DNA from 4 places in the Marinobacterium sp. xm-g-48 genome. Region 3 is predicted to be linked to each of the others. Evidence: predicted binding sites of a transcription regulator. Region 3 holds the regulator's gene; each other region holds the start of a gene.

Region 1 (4,083 bases), on a different contig from region 3:
CGACTTATAAGTAATGGTGCGTTTGATTAGGTATAGGAAACCAGCTGCAATCAGGCCGCCAAGTACAGGTGAGATCACCCAGCTTGCTGCGATCGCGCCCATCTTGTCCCAGTTAGCAATACCAAAACCGCCTGCAGCGATACCAGCACCCAATACACCACCAACAATAGAGTGAGTAGTAGAGACAGGAGCACCAACAGCTGTTGCTAGGTTAAGCCATAACGCACCCGCTAGAAGTGCGGCTAACATCAACCAAATAAAGGTATCAGCATCACCAATCACTTCTGGGTTGATGATCCCTTTTTTGATTGTGCTGACAACGTCACCGCCGGCGATTAAAGCACCCGATGCTTCAAAGATAGCCGCGATAATGATAGCGCCTGTTAGGGTAAGCGCCTTTGAACCTACTGCTGGGCCCACGTTATTGGCTACGTCGTTAGCACCAATGTTCATTGCCATGTAACCACCGATCATTGCGGCAATGACAAGGATGTAACTTCCTGGGATATCCCCAACTTGTGCTGAGATAAAGAGAACAATACCTACTAGGAAGAGCAGGGCGTAACCGATGCGCATAACATCGCCACGGTTAGATGCTGTCGCTTTATCAAGCTTATTCATGTCTTTAATTTCCAAGAGAAGCTCCTCTTGCTTGGTTCATTGATTTACCACTACTTAAAGTAGTCGCTAATTTAAGTTGACGCCATTTAAATACACTTTTGTTACAAGAATGTTACACAGGTGTAATTTTTCTTTAAACAAACTGAAATGTTTTATTCACAGCGTTGTTAGATTAGCAAAACCAACGACTAGCCATTTGGTGCCTTCATAGTCGAAGTTCACTTGTACTCGGGCCTTCGGGCCGGACCCCTCAAAGTTTATGACCATGCCGTCACCAAATTTAGGGTGATTGACTCTCTGGCCTAAACTGAGCTGAGTATCGGGTACTTCGCTGGCAAAAGCGGATTGTGGTGTGAAGCTGACCTCCATATCCGAGCCACTCGAAAGCGGTCGGCGAACGCTAGCATTCAGGCGCACCTCTTCTATCAACTCCAATGGAATCTCCTGAATGAAGCGTGAAGGGCGGTTGTAGTTGTCTTGGCCATGAAGTCGGCGGGACTCAGCATAGGTCATGTAGAGTTTCTGCATGGCACGCGTAATGCCTACATAACAGAGGCGGCGCTCCTCTTCTAAACGTCCGGGCTCTTCTGCCGACATGCTGTGTGGGAACAAGCCTTCTTCCATACCGCATAGGAAGACCAGCGGGAACTCCAAGCCTTTCGCTGAGTGCAGTGTCATCAGTTGAACGCTGTCGGTATTGGGATCCGCCTGTGATTCACCGGCATCCAGTGCAGCTTGATCAAGAAAGGCTGCCAGCACGGAAGGGAACTCAGGGTTCTCCTCCTGGGACCACTGCTGCTCAAACTGGCGCGCTGCGGTCACTAGCTCTTCTAAGTTTTCGATGCGTGATTGAGCTTTTTCACCTTTCTCTTTTTCATGGTGAGCAATCAGTCCAGAGAAGCGAATGGTATGTTCTGTCCGCTCCTGCAGGGATGCCTCTTCTGTATCAACCGTCAACTGATTGACCAGATCTAAGAAGGCCTGCAGTGCATTGCCGGCACGTGCAGGTAGTTTCTTATGCTCGATAATCTCGTTCGAGGCTCGCCACATTGATATGCCTTGGCTTCGCGCGTAATCGCGTACCTCTTCAATGGTGCGGGTGCCGATGCCTCGGGTTGGCACGTTAATGACGCGCTCCATCGCCGTATCGTCATCGCGGTTGGCTATTAGGCGCAGGTAGGCGAGGGCATTTTTAATCTCTAAACGCTCATAGAATCGTTGGCCGCCATAGATGCGATAGGGAATTGCGGCACGGATCAGCATCTCCTCAAGCACACGGGATTGTGCGTTGGAACGGTAGAGAATGGCGCTCTCGTCACGACGATTACCATCCGATACCCACTGTGCGATGCGATCGACAATGAATCGCGCTTCATCCTGTTCATTAAAGGCTGCGTAGAGGCTGATAGGATCGCCTTGATTGCCCTCGGTCCACAGCTCCTTACCCAGTCGTCCAAAGTTGTTGCGAATGACGGCATTGGCCGCAGACAGAATGTTGTCTGTCGAGCGGTAGTTCTGCTCTAACTTGATGGTCTTAAGCCCACCAAAGTGTGCCTCAAGGTTTTGAATGTTCTCAATACGTGCGCCACGCCAGCCGTAAATCGACTGATCGTCATCGCCCACGGCCATCAGTTTGTGTTCACCCTGACAGAGCAGGCGCAACCAAGCGTACTGAATGGCGTTGGTGTCTTGGAACTCGTCTACTAAGACGTAACGGAAGCGCTCTTTGTAGTGCTGCAGCAGTTGTGGGTTCTTATCACGCAGCAGTTCAAGGCAGCGCAGCAGGAGTTCACCAAAATCGATCATGCCGCCGCGATCACAGGCTTGTTCATACGCCTCATAGACACGTATTAAGGTGTCTTGTACCAGGTCACCGGTGCGCTCTAGATGTTTACTGCGTAGCCCTTCATCTTTCTGTGCATTGATGTACCACTGAATCTGTTTCGGCGGCCAGCGTGAATCGTCTAATCCCATCTCCTTAGAGATGCGTTTAACCAAACGTAACTGGTCATCGGAGTCCATGATCTGGAAGTTCTCACGCAGCCCGGCCTCTTGCCAGTGCGAGCGAAGCAGTCGGTGCGCCAAGCCGTGGAAAGTACCGACCCACATGCCATGCACATTGACGTTGAGCAGGCTCTCGATACGTCCACGCATCTCTTTAGCCGCTTTATTAGTAAAGGTAACCGCCAATATCGAATAGGGTGAAATCTGCTCGGCTTCTATCAACCAAGCGATTCGGTGAACCAAGACACGCGTCTTGCCTGATCCTGCACCGGCCAGCACCAGAAGGTTGCTAATATCCGCGGTAACCGCTTCACGCTGCGCATCGTTGAGGGAGTCGATAATGTGAGTTACATCCATAGTGCCGCACTGCTCAAAAAGAGAAATTACTGAATGGGCGTACAGTATACGCATAATTATTATGGGAGTCTTGGCATTCCTACGCAGCAAACTTACACTGGGATGACATATCCACCTTCATTGAGTAGTGAATGCCCTTATCTGCTGACCATACGACTGCCCGTTTGGCTGAGTATCAAGCCAACCCTGTTACCGGGCCGAGGCTGCTCTTTTTCAGCGGTGGCACTGCGTTGAATGGCTTTTCGCAGATACTCAAACGATACACTCATAATTCTATTCATTTAGTGACCCCCTTTGACTCTGGCGGCAGCTCCGCTGTGTTGCGAAAAGCATTTGATATGCCTGCTGTTGGCGATTTGCGCTCCCGCATGATGGCGTTAGCTGACGCTTCACTCGACGGTCACCCTGAAGTGACCGAGCTGTTTGCGTACCGCCTGCCGACCGATGAATCACAGTCGTTATTACGTGCAAGGGTCGAGGCGATGCAACAACGCAACGACAGGCGCGTTCAGTCCATTCCCGAGCCAGTTCAGAGCATTATTTGTGATTTTTTAAACTACTTTCTTGAGTCAGCCCCCAAGGATTTTGACTTCAGGCGAGCCAGTATTGGTAATCTGATATTGGCGGGGGGCTACCTGAGCCATAATCGATCATTAGATCCTATTGCTCTGCTGTTTAGTCGTCTGGTTCATGTTAGAGGCCAAGTACGCACTGTTACGGACGAGTGCGGTGAACTGAAAGTGACGACAGAGAGTGGGCGAGAGATCATCGGGCAGCATCGGATGACAGGAAAAGAGTCCCAGCCATTAAATGAGCGTATCGCCTTACTTGATCTGCATTTGCCGCAGGGCACGGAATCGCATTTGGCTGATCAAGAGAGAGGTTGGATCAATTCAGCAGATCTGGTCGTCTTCCCGCCCGGTAGTTTCTATAGCAGTATTCTGGCTAACCTACTCCCCAAAGGGGTGGGTAAAGCGATCATGGATAACCCTGCCAGCAAAGTGTATGTCCCAAATTTAGGTATGGATCCTGAGCAGTTTGGTATGACCTTGCAGGAGCAGGTTGAGCAGTTGGAACGATTTGTTGCTCGAGATGCAGGCG
Region 2 (4,083 bases), on a different contig from region 3:
CCTGCACCATTGGCATACGAGTCTGACCACCGACGAGGATAACGTCGTCGATCTCAGAAGCGGATAGGCCAGCATCTTGTAGTGCAATGCGACATGGCTCAAGTGAACGTTGAACAAGGTCTTCAACCAGTGACTCTAGCTTCGAACGAGACAGTTTAACGTTCAAGTGCTTAGGACCTGTTGCATCCGCTGTGATGTATGGCAGGTTAACGTCAGTAGACTGTGCCGATGATAGCTCAACTTTCGCTTTCTCACCCGCCTCTTTTAGACGCTGTAGCGCTAGCGGATCGTTATGTAGATCGATGCCAGACTCTTTCTTGAACTCGTCTGCTAGGTAGTTGATAACCGCAAGGTCGAAGTCTTCACCACCTAGGAATGTATCACCGTTGGTTGCAAGTACTTCAAACTGGTGCTCGCCATCAACGTCTGCAATTTCGATGATCGAGATATCGAAAGTACCACCACCTAGGTCGTACACTGCGATCGTGCGATCGCCGGCAGCTTTATCCATGCCATACGCAAGAGCTGCAGCGGTTGGCTCGTTGATGATACGTTTAACTTCTAAGCCTGCGATACGACCCGCATCTTTTGTTGCTTGACGCTGAGAGTCGTTGAAGTAAGCAGGAACCGTGATAACCGCTTCCGTTACCGATTCGCCTAGGTAATCTTCAGCAGTCTTCTTCATCTTCTTAAGAACTTCTGCAGAGATCTGAGGCGGTGCTAGCTTCTCGCCTTTTACCTCAACCCACGCATCGCCATTGTCCGCTTTAGCGATGTTGTAAGGCACCATTTTGATGTCTTTCTGTACAACATCGTCTTCAAAACGACGACCGATTAGACGCTTGATCGCAAATAGAGTGTTGTCTGGGTTAGTAACTGCCTGACGTTTCGCCGACTGACCAACCAGAGTTTCGCCTTCTGCCGAGTAAGCAATGATCGACGGAGTGGTACGATCGCCTTCAGCGTTCTCAATAACTTTAGTTTTATCGCCTTCAAGTACTGCTACACACGAGTTGGTAGTACCTAGGTCAATACCGATGATTTTACCCATGTTTAAATCTCCTAATGACACCGCGCTGGGTGTTTAAAACTGTTTTACCTTAACCCCTATATGGGTGTGGTCTTTCAAATATCAAGTCTGGTTTATAAAAAGGTCTTAACCTTTAGCGACCATCACCATCGCAGGACGAACTAAGCGACCATTAAGTAGGTAGCCCTTCTGCATCACCGCAATGACAGAGTTTGGAGCTGCACCTTCCGCTTCAACCATCGACATCGCTTGATGGTGCTCTGGGTTGAACGCCTCACCCTCTGGGTTGATCACTTCTAGATTGAATTTAGCAACGCCATCGATGAACATTTTGTGCGTCATCTCAACGCCTTCACGAAGCGGTTTAACTACCTCATCTTCGACCTGGCTCGCCTCAATAGCGCGCTCTAGACTGTCGATGACCGGCAGTAGTTCTTCGGCAAATTTCTCAACAGCAAACTTACGCGCTTTATCCACCTCAACCTCAGCACGACGGCGCTGGTTAGCGATCTCCGCTTGGGCACGAGGTTCAAGCTCTGCCAGCTGTTTTTGCAGCTCAGCAATCGTCGCATTCGCAGCGGCTAGCTCTTCTTGAAGGGATTCAACGGTCAGCTCTTCCGTCTCAACCAGTTCAGGCTCCACAAGATTCTCTTCAGCCGTCGCGTCGACTTGACTCTCTTCAACCTGATCTTGGTGTGTCTGATCTTCATTCGCCATGGTGTTATCTCCAGAATCATTCAATCTTGTCTCCTATGTGGTATCGACCATCTGAAATTCAACCCTTCCACGCGCTTTTTTGACCTAAGACTGCACTTTTCTATTGCCTAATACACAAACATTGGTTAAAAATACAGTAACTGTATATCTAAACAGGTATTAAGCCATGTTAACGCTACTCAGCATCCGAAACTTTGCGATCGTCTCAACACTCGACCTAGAACTGAAATCGGGCATGACCGTCGTCAGCGGTGAGACCGGTGCCGGCAAATCGATCATGCTTGATGCACTGGGATTAGCCTTAGGCAAACGCGCTGAAGCCGACTCGGTTCGAGAAGGGGCAAAACGAGCTGAGATTAGCGCCGCGTTCGATATACAAGCACTACCCGATGCGAAACGCTGGTTAGAGGCGAATGAGCTAGAGTCGGAAGAGATCAACGAGTGTATTTTACGCCGCACACTGAGTGCCGACGGTCGCAGCCGAAGCTATATTAATGGCCACCCCTGCCCACTGAACCGCGTCAAAGAGCTGGGTGAGCTGCTTGTCGACATACACGGCCAGCACGAACACCAACGTCTATTAAAGCGCGATTTTCACCGCACCCTGCTCGACAACTACGCCAAAGCCAATGAGACAGCACAGGAAGTACGTAAACTCTTTACCCAGTGGCAATCAAAGCAGAGTGAGTTGAAACGCCTTCAAGACATGAGTGAAGAGGCGAATGCGCAACTGCAACTGCTGAGCTATCAAACGGAAGAGCTCAACCGTTTAGACCCTCAAACAGGTGAACTGCAAGCCTTAGAAGAGGAGCAGAAGATACTCTCCAACGCAGGGTCAATCCTTAACAGTGGCCAACAGATCCAGATGCTTCTTAGCGAGGGTGAAGAGAGCAACGCCACAGCGGTACTCAACCAAGCACTGCACCTATTGGGCGACATCGAAGCGGACTCACCTGCACTACAGCAGACCGCCGAGATGCTAAACGCTGCTCTGATTCAAGTGGAAGAGGCCGAACGCGAGTTGAGCCATTTTGTTCAACGAGTTGAGTTGGACCCTGAGCGCTTACAAGAGGTGGAAGATCGCTTAACCAGCATCTACGATCTAGCCAGGAAACACCGCATTGCGCCAGAGCAGTTACCGGAATTAAAAGACCAACTAAATACTGAACTCGACTCTTTGGCTCATGTCGATGAGAACTTAGAGCAACTCGAATCCGAGGTTGCTACGGCTAATGCCGCATTGATTGAGAAAGCTCGCCAACTCAGCAAACTACGCAGCAAAGCAGCCAAACAGCTTGATAAAGAGGTGAATGAACAACTTGCCATGCTGGGCATGAACAGCGCGCGTTTCACAGCCAGTTTGAGTGATATCGATCCTAAATACATTACGGCTCAGGGCTTGGAAGAGATTGAGTTCCTGATCAATACCAATCAGGGCCAAACCGCAAAACCGCTGGCCAAAATTGCCTCGGGTGGTGAACTGTCACGAATTAGCCTTGCGATTCAAGTTGTAACGGCTAAGACGACTGACACCCCGACACTCATTTTTGACGAAGTCGATGTCGGTATTGGCGGAGGCATTGCCGAAGTCGTTGGCCGACTGTTACGTCATTTGAGTGAACGAGCACAGATTCTCTGTGTCACACACCAACCTCAGGTGGCTTCACAAGGAACCCAACACCTGTTTGTCAGCAAAGGCGCAGACACCGGTTCGGTTGAGACCAAAATCACACCACTCACCGAAAATCAGCGCATTAATGAGATCGCTCGAATGCTGGGTGGACTTGAGATGACTGATACCACCCTTGAGCACGCTAAAGAGATGCTGACCAGCGCGCTATAGACTGGTCGATTCAAACAGTGGCGTGTAAACTAATGCCACTTTGAACAGTAACAGGAACAACCTGAACATGCGCAAGCTCATCATCTCTGCCTTTCTTGCTACTCTCGTGACCGGCTGTACAACCTTTCCAGGCGTGTACAAAATGGATGTTCCGCAAGGCAACCAGGTGACACAAGAGATGGTAGATCAGCTTCGCCCTGGAATGACGCCGAGCCAAGTTCGCTATGTGCTAGGAACACCCCTGTTAACGGATACCTTCAACCAGAACCGATGGGACTATGTCTTCCAGTTGGTACAAGAGGATGAAGTGGTCGAGCTACGTCAGTTTCGCGTCTACTTTGAAAACGACAAGCTGGTGCGTTTGGAAGGCGATCTGAAACCTCAGTAACGCAGAGCTCAACGAATACAAAAAAGCCAACTTACGAGTTGGCTTTTTTGGCTTTAGCTTCGGCTGCTCGACGAGCGCGAACATCTTTAGGGTCAGCAATTAACG
Region 3 (4,083 bases):
AATACGCGCTGGTGGGTATCAACACTGAGTTGACCGGTGAATCGACCAATCGTATGAAGCTTCGTGGCCTGCAAGAGGCTGCGCTGTTTCATTTAGACAGCGCCTATAAAGCCTATCTTAATGAGTTGGCTGAACGTGAGCGTGTCCTGCTGACCCAGTCGACACCCTCTGAATTGAGCAAGGCTTTTAAGCAACAGGGAATCCATTCCAGTGAGTTGGATGAGATGGAGCTGCTCTGTCAGGATTCCGGTAGTTGGTTGTCTAAGTTGATCAGTGCCATCAAAGCTATTCATAAACCCCTACCTCCCTCGCAAGAGAGCGCTAGCCAATCTGACATAGCAATTATAGATTTGGCCAAAGAATCGAGCCTTGAGGAGCAACTGGAGACTGAGTTGCAGGGGTGGTTTGAGCAGTTACGAGCGATGATCCTAAGACATCGCTCTAACGCGCAAGAGTGGTAAACTCAGTTCATTCCTTTCGTTTCAACACCCTTCACAAAAAGATGATCATTTAGATAGTGTCCTGTTGCATCACCAAGAGGGGCTGATTTGCGACTGCTCACATCCATCTGAACAATGGTCGTCTCTGCCGTCGCGACACAGACATCATCTTGGAATAGCACCTGGTAGAGTCCAAATGAGCTGGTACCCACGCGAGTTACACCGGTGCCAATATCCAGACGTCCTGGCCAAGTGATCTCACCTAGAAAGTTCAAATGCAGACTGGCAATGACAAATTCGCAATTGTCATTGGCGAGTGGGTCTTTTGGATCGTAGAGAAATTCGACACGGCCCGTCTCTAGGTAGGTACTGAATGCGGCATTATTCACCTGGCCCTGACGATCGGTATCGGCATAACGGATCTTATCAAATGTTTGGATAGGGAAGTCGGTTAACTGATACGGCTGCTGATTTGGCTTGTGCGATCCCACACTGTTCTCCTTGTAAGTGGTGCTTCTCTATTGAGCCTATGATGGTTCTGGGTCTGATTCAAGCTAAATAAAAAAGCCGCTCAAAGAGCGGCTATGGGGGTCTTTGCTACAACGCAGCAAAGGGGGAGGCTAAATTTTTTTACGTACCAATAGACACTCTGTTTCGCTAGCGATCTGTGTGCGTTTCAGTTGGCTGACTAACGCGTCATCGGCAGGGTCGTTGTGCCAGCAGATCAGTGTGTGACAGGTTCCCGCTTGCAGTGCGCGCTGAGCCAGTTTGTCTAAACCATGGCGCTTATCACGACGAAGTATCCATACTTTTTTAAGGTCGACGCCTGCATCCGCGAGCACCTGCTTAGTTAATGATTTTGGCGGCTCTAACATAACTAGCCAGCTCTCTTTTTGACTTAATGCGGCAAGCATCGGCATAAGCATGGTGTTCAGATTTACCTGTGAGGTGTGCTGAATCAGCTCAGTCAAAACCAGTGGTTTAAGACCCGCATCATTCTGTGCAAATTGATTGTAAGCAATCATGGTGATTACCTTTAAAAGTCATTCTGTTGACGAATTACGCCAACACCCAAGCCTTCGATGGTTAACTGCTCTTCACGAAGATCAACTTTAATCGGGTCGAACTCTTCGTTCTCTGCTATCAAGTAGACCATGTGACCATCGCGGTGGAATCGTTTTACCGTGACATCTTCACCGACACGAGCAACGACTATCTGACCCTCACGTGCTTCACGTGTTTGGTGAACTGCCAAGAGATCACCATCCATAATGCCGATGTCTTTCATACTCATGCCGCGGACACGGAGTAGGTAGTCTGCTCTTGGGCGAAAGAAGTCTGAACTGATGGTGCAGTAATCATCGATGTGTTGTTCAGCGAGGATGGGTTCACCTGCGGCAACCTGACCGATGATCGCTAGGCCCTCCTGCTCCTCCTCTTCACCGACGATACGGATACCGCGAGAGGTGCCAGGGATCATCTCAATGGCCCCTTTACGTGCTAAGGCCTTTAGGTGCTCCTCTGCTGCATTGGCAGATTTAAACCCTAGATCGCGAGCAATATCGACGCGTGTAGGTGGAAATCCTGTTTCATCAATATGGCGACGGATGCAATCAAGCACCTCTTCTTGACGATTTGTAAGCTTCATAAACGCCCCCTATGACAGTACTGATTGGAATTTAAATGACTGTCTGTTTATTCAGTATTTGTATTTTTATACAGTATTTTAAATGTCGTCAAGTTTTTTCTGTTTGTATATCCAGTATTTTTGTATGATGGCCAACTAATTCGGAGGCGATGTGCTTAACAAAGAGACCCAAACCACCATACAGACAGCTTATCGCGCATTTCTAAATGCTCGCGATTTAAAGGCTCGTTATGCACAAAAGCATATGATTGCAGCGGTCGCACGGCAGTTGGGTGGTATCTTGTCGGACGATGCGGGTCAGCGTCTGGGTGAAAATCATCTGGTCGCCGTAGAGGCTGGAACGGGCACCGGTAAAACCATTGCTTACCTGCTGGCCGCACTTCCAATAGCGCAGGCTAAAGGTAAAACGCTGATCATTTCCACTGCTACCGTTGCACTTCAGGAACAGCTCTTATTGAAAGATCTTCCTGAGTTGGCTGAGCACGCTGGTATTGAATTTAAGTACGAAATTGCCAAAGGGCGTCGGCGCTACCTCTGTGTTAGCCGATTAGAGTCTCTTCTTAGTAATCAGCAGGATCTTTCACAGTCAGCCCTGTTTGAAGATGAGTTGGCCCAAGTTTTGGGGCCTGAACAGATCAAAGAGTACAGCGGCCTGTTGGATGAGTTTGCCAGTGGTCGTTGGAAGGGTGATCGTGATGAGCTAGAGCGCAACCTGGATGATGAGACCTGGATGCCGCTTACCTCAGACCATATGCAGTGTACCAATCGTCGCTGTGCGCATTTCAACGCCTGTCCGTTTTATCGTGCTAGGGCCGATATTGAGACAACCGATCTCTTGGTGGTCAACCACGATCTTGTACTGGCTGACTTGGCGTTAGGCGGTGGTGCGATTCTTCCTGAACCGGCCGATTCAATCTACATATTTGATGAGGCGCATCATCTGGGTGATAAGGCGACTAACCACTTCGCGCTCTCTATGCGAGTTAAAGCGAGTGAAAAGGCCTTCAAAACCCTGGAGCGTCAGTTAAAAGGGCTGTTGGATGAAGCGGATTCTGCATTGGTTTTGCAAGATCCAATCAGTCGTATTCAATCCAGTCTCAATGTGGTTCAGGGGCATTTGCAGCGTCTGGACGATCTAGTCTCTGAACAGTTTTTGCCACTCCCGGTGGATGAGCGCAGGTTGCGCTACCCGCAAGGCAGGGTACCCGACAGTTTGGCTAGCCTGACACGTGAATTGGCTCAGTTTTTATCACAGGTTGATCCTCAGTTAGAGAAGATTATTAATGCCCTTAAAGGGGCGATGGAAGATGAAGAGTCTGCACTCGATAAGGGTGTAGGGGAGCGCTGGTTGCCACCGCTAAGTACCCAGTTTAGCCGTGTCCAGAAGATGATGTGGCTGTGTAGAAGTTTTTCGCAAGATATTGAAAATGAAGAGGATAAAGTTGCAAGGTGGTTGGTTCGTCATGAGTCTGAAGCGGGTCGCGATATTGAACTTCACAGCGCCCCTGTCTCCGCTCAAAACCATCTTCAAGATCTGCTCTGGGATCAGTGTTACGGTGCGGTTTTAACCTCAGCAACGCTAACGGCCCTTGGGCGGTTTGATTCCCTCTTTACTCAATTGGGTCTCCCTTTGGATACGCCAGCACTGCGAATGCCTAGTCCTTTTGACTACGCCAATAAGGCCGTTTTGCATGTCCCGAAAATGAAGTTCGATCCTTCAAAAGCGGATCTTCATACCGAAGAGGTTGCTGATTGGCTTAACCGAGAGTTACCCAATTTAACCTCTGTATTGGTTCTGTTTACCTCTTGGCGCCAAATGCGTCGAGTCGAGGAGTTAATCGATACCAAGCTGCTGTCACGGTTAACCGTTCAAGGTGAGCTCAGTAAGCAAGCGATGCTGGTAGAGCACAAAGCAAGAATTGATCGTGACGAACCCAGTGTTATTTTTGGTTTGGCGTCGTTTGCAGAGGGTGTAGATCTACCCGGTCACTACCT
Region 4 (4,083 bases), on a different contig from region 3:
TGCGCTTCGAGCTTCTCCTCTTCACGTGCCATTGCGACACGCATGGCTCGCTGCACACCGTTCATCACCATATCCGGATCAGCATTTGACTGCTGTGTCAGACGTGTAAATTCTTTGAGTCCAGCTCGGAAAATATTTTCAGCTCCGCTCTCTGAATTAGGTTCAGCATTGGCTTCGCGGTAGAGCTGACCTAAATCAGCACCCGACCAAAAACGCTCTTCAAATGCTTTAAACGCTTTTTGTGCACCGCTAATGACGCGGCGACGTTGAAAGATAACAACCCAAGATAAAAACGAAGCCGCCAAAAGCGACAACATAACTAACTGGACGACGAAACTCGCACCAAATACGAGGCTCCAAATCGACAGCTGATCTTCCACACTCAACTCCTGTTAATCCCAAGCTTCCGGATGCGCTTGGGTGATTGATGTAATTAACTCTTTTGGCCAGCGTTTCGGACGCATGGCTCCAGTGACGGATATCACTTCAACTTCTGCTTGGCAGAGGACTCTATCAGATCCCTCCTTAACAACAGCTTGCAGAAATTTAACACGTGCACCTTGCGGTTTTTTGACGGTTGTTCTGACAATTAACGAATCATCAAGCCTAGCCGGCGCTAAATATTGCGCCTCCACCGAACCAACCACAAAAATCAAATTTTGCTGTGACAGTTCGTGCTGCGACCAACCCGCCGAACGCAACAACTCCGTCCGAGCACGCTCCATAAATTTTAGATAATTAACGTAGTAAACAATACCGCCAAAATCGGTATCTTCTATGTAGACTCTGACAGGCCACTGAAACGCCATAATAAACTAGTTTCCTTCAGGCTTATCGACACCAAAGTATCGGTAAGCATGGTCGGTTAGCACCCGCCCTCTTGGCGTGCGCATGACAAAACCTTGCTGAATCAAATAGGGCTCGAGAACGTCTTCGATGGTGTCACGCTCTTCGCTAATGGCTGCCGCAAGACTGTCCACACCAACAGGACCACCACCAAACTTTTCTAGCATGGCGAGCAGCATTCGACGGTCCATGTGATCAAAACCATGTTGATCGACATTGAGCATATTCAATGCCAGATCAGCCATCTCTTCGGTGATACGCCCATCCCCTTTCACTTCAGAGAAGTCACGTGCACGGCGCAGGAGCCGGTTGGCAATACGAGGAGTACCGCGAGAACGACGTGCAATCTCGTGCGCACCACCCTCATCGATTTCAGAACCACTTAAACGTGCCGTTCGCATGACAATATTGGTCAGATCGGCAATCGAATAGAACTCTAACCGCTGCACAATACCGAAACGATCACGCAGTGGTGACGTCAATAAGCCGGCACGTGTCGTAGCACCGACTAACGTAAAGGGGGGCAGTTCCAGTTTGATCGATCGTGCAGCTGGGCCTTCACCGATCATGATATCGAGCTGGTAGTCCTCCATCGCGGGATAGAGTACCTCTTCGACACTGGCACTGAGTCGATGAATCTCGTCTATGAAGAGCACATCTCCCGGCTCAAGATTGGTCAGAAGAGCTGCAATATCACCCGCTTTCTCTAAAACAGGGCCAGAGGTGGTTTTAATTTCACTGCCCATCTCATTGGCAATAATATTGGCCAGTGTGGTTTTACCCAATCCTGGCGGGCCAAAGATCAGAGTATGATCCAGTGCTTCATTACGCTTGCGAGCGGCATGGATGAAGATCTCCATCTGCTCTCGAACTTGCGGCTGACCTTCATAGTCTTGAAGTGTCTTAGGGCGAACCGCGCGATCATGCACCTCTTCATTGGGTGTCTTAACCGGCGATATAAAACGATCAGGTTCAATCTGCATCTTAGCTTGCCACCATCATCTTAAGTGCCTGACGAATCAACGATTCTGTATCGGCCGTCTCACCCAATTCGGTGACCGCTTTTTCAATCGCCTTAGTTGCTTGCAGCGGTTTATAACCCAATGCGACCAGTGCCGTCTCTGCATCTGCTCTGTAATCGACGGTAGGCTTCGCATCCACGATGGGCATTGCAAAATCACTCAGTTCCGCTTCAACACGGGTCGGTAGCTCAAGTCGATCCAGCTTATCCTTCATCTCGATGATTAAACGCTCAGCGGTTTTTTTACCGACACCCGGCAGACGTACCAGGGCTGTACTGTCCTCATGCTGAACCGTTCGAATGAACTCTTGGACGGAGATACCCGAAAGAATGGTCAACGCCAACTTAGGCCCCACCCCATTCACCTTGATCAGGGTTCGAAACAGAGTGCGTTCGTTTTTGTCGGCAAATCCATAAAGAAGCTGTGCATCTTCACGCACAACGAAGTGTGTATACAGCGTTACAAAGGTGCCGACGTCCGGCAATTTGTAGAAGGTATTCATGGATGCTTCCAATTCATAACCGACACCGGAAACATCTATCAGCAACTCTGGAGGTGACTTCTCTACCAATTCACCTGTTAAACGACCTATCACAATCTGACCTCAATAAAGTAACGCATTGATATTATTCGAAAGCACTTACAATCTCCATCGCCCTTTTACTGAACGACGAGTTCCCGCTGTCGCTATTAAGCCTTGACGGGTATAGGCATGACAGAGTGCGATGGCCAGCCCATCAGCCGCATCGACCTGTGGCAACCCCGGAAGTGACAAAATACGCTGCACCATCATCTGGACCTGCCCCTTATCCGCAGCGCCAGTTCCAGCTACTGCCTGCTTCACCAGGCGTGCCGCATATTCATGAACCTCTACACCCCGATTGACGGCCGCTACGATAGCGGCCCCTCGTGCCTGCCCTAACTTAAGCGCAGAGTCAGCGTTACGAGACATAAAGACCTGCTCTATCGCACACTCTTGAGGCTGGTAGCGCTCAATCAGTTCAGAGACACCGCTAAAGACTTGATTTAACTTATCAGGAAGGGTCGCATCCGCGATTTTGATACAACCACTGGCAACGTACTCAGCCTTATTACCCTGAGCATTGATGATGCCGTATCCGGTAATTCTTGAACCTGGGTCGATTCCCAATATCAGCATCGGTCGCCTGTCGTAGAGATTGTTTTAATGCTGTATATACTAACAGTAGTTGTGATTGAGACCAATACCTTAAACAGACAGCGGTTGACAGGCTAAAGCCAGTCACCGGAGCATTAAATTCGATTAGCAAGTCCAATCGATCGCGGTTTGGCGCGGGGCGCCAATACGCTCCTATAGTAGGACTTTGCAACGATCTCTCTGCGTAGCTCGACTGTAGGAGCGAATTTGAGCGCAGCGAAAAACCGCGATCAACTCGCATCTGCGAGTTGTAAGTCTTTCAGCATTTTCCAGAGACACAAAAAAACCGGCTTACTGCCGGTTTTTTTTAATCAAACACTCGATTAAGGTGTTTTACGCAACTTGATGTTTAGGTCACGCAGTTGAGCCGCGCTCACTTCTCCCGGTGCTTCAGTCATTGGACAAGCCGCTGACTGAGTTTTAGGGAAGGCGATCACTTCACGAATCGAAGTAGAACCTGTCATCAACATAATCAAGCGATCAAGACCGAACGCCAGACCCGCATGTGGTGGCGCACCGAACTTAAGCGCGTTCAATAGGAAGCCAAACTTCTCGTCCGCCTCTTCATCACTGATACCCAGTACTTTGAAGACCGCTTTCTGCATCTCTTGATCGTGGATACGAACCGAACCACCACCAAGCTCACAACCGTTAAGAACCATATCGTAGGCACGTGACAGCTGACCTTCAGGCTGAGCAATCAACTCCTCTGGTGAACAGCTCGGTGCTGTGAATGGGTGGTGAAGCGCTGTCATGCTGCCATCGGAGTTCTCTTCAAACATTGGGAAGTCGACAACCCATAGTGGCGCCCACTCACGCTCAAGCATGTTAAGGTCTTCACCCACTTTGATACGCAGCGCACCCAAGGCTTCGTTAACGATGTTGGCTTTATCCGCACCGAAGAAGACAAGATCACCATCTTTCGCTTCAAGGCGCTCCATAATCTGCAGCGCAATCTCTGCACCCAAGAACTTAACAATTGGAGACTGAAGGCCTTCAGCGCCAGCCGCTAGATCATTCACTTTAATCCACGCCAAA

What was found. The regulator LexA, encoded in region 3, represses DNA repair genes until DNA is damaged. The targets are predictions, from matches to a motif close to TACTGTNTANNTANACAGTA.
Region 1: uvrD (DNA helicase II) is a predicted target of LexA. The motif match lies at 3,010-3,029, and genes of this name have one in related genera.
Region 2: recN (DNA repair protein RecN) is a predicted target of LexA. The motif match lies at 1,886-1,905, and genes of this name have one in related genera.
Region 4: ruvC (crossover junction endodeoxyribonuclease RuvC) is a predicted target of LexA. The motif match lies at 3,056-3,075, and genes of this name have one in related genera.

Annotation. Positions count from the first base shown of each region.
Region 1 covers NZ_WBYQ01000006.1:23,504-27,586, forward strand. The annotation lists gene XMG48_RS09550 (inorganic phosphate transporter) at 1-621, opposite strand, end outside; gene uvrD (DNA helicase II) at 778-2,982, opposite strand; gene XMG48_RS09560 (GAK system CofD-like protein) at 3,114-4,083, shown strand, end outside.
Region 2 covers NZ_WBYQ01000001.1:193,140-197,222, reverse strand. The annotation lists gene dnaK (molecular chaperone DnaK) at 1-1,051, opposite strand, end outside; gene grpE (nucleotide exchange factor GrpE) at 1,157-1,747, opposite strand; gene recN (DNA repair protein RecN) at 1,914-3,590, shown strand; gene XMG48_RS00970 (outer membrane protein assembly factor BamE) at 3,658-3,978, shown strand; gene XMG48_RS00965 (RnfH family protein) at 4,010-4,083, opposite strand, start outside.
Region 3 covers NZ_WBYQ01000002.1:42,147-46,229, forward strand. The annotation lists gene XMG48_RS04140 (DUF6586 family protein) at 1-461, shown strand, start outside; gene XMG48_RS04145 (thioesterase family protein) at 464-931, opposite strand; gene XMG48_RS04150 (SulA-like leucine-rich domain-containing protein) at 1,061-1,465, opposite strand; gene lexA (transcriptional repressor LexA) at 1,477-2,088, opposite strand; gene dinG (ATP-dependent DNA helicase DinG) at 2,240-4,083, shown strand, end outside.
Region 4 covers NZ_WBYQ01000008.1:36,662-40,744, forward strand. The annotation lists gene tolQ (protein TolQ) at 1-380, opposite strand, end outside; gene ybgC (tol-pal system-associated acyl-CoA thioesterase) at 393-809, opposite strand; gene ruvB (Holliday junction branch migration DNA helicase RuvB) at 816-1,829, opposite strand; gene ruvA (Holliday junction branch migration protein RuvA) at 1,831-2,463, opposite strand; gene ruvC (crossover junction endodeoxyribonuclease RuvC) at 2,509-3,027, opposite strand; gene aspS (aspartate--tRNA ligase) at 3,369-4,083, opposite strand, start outside.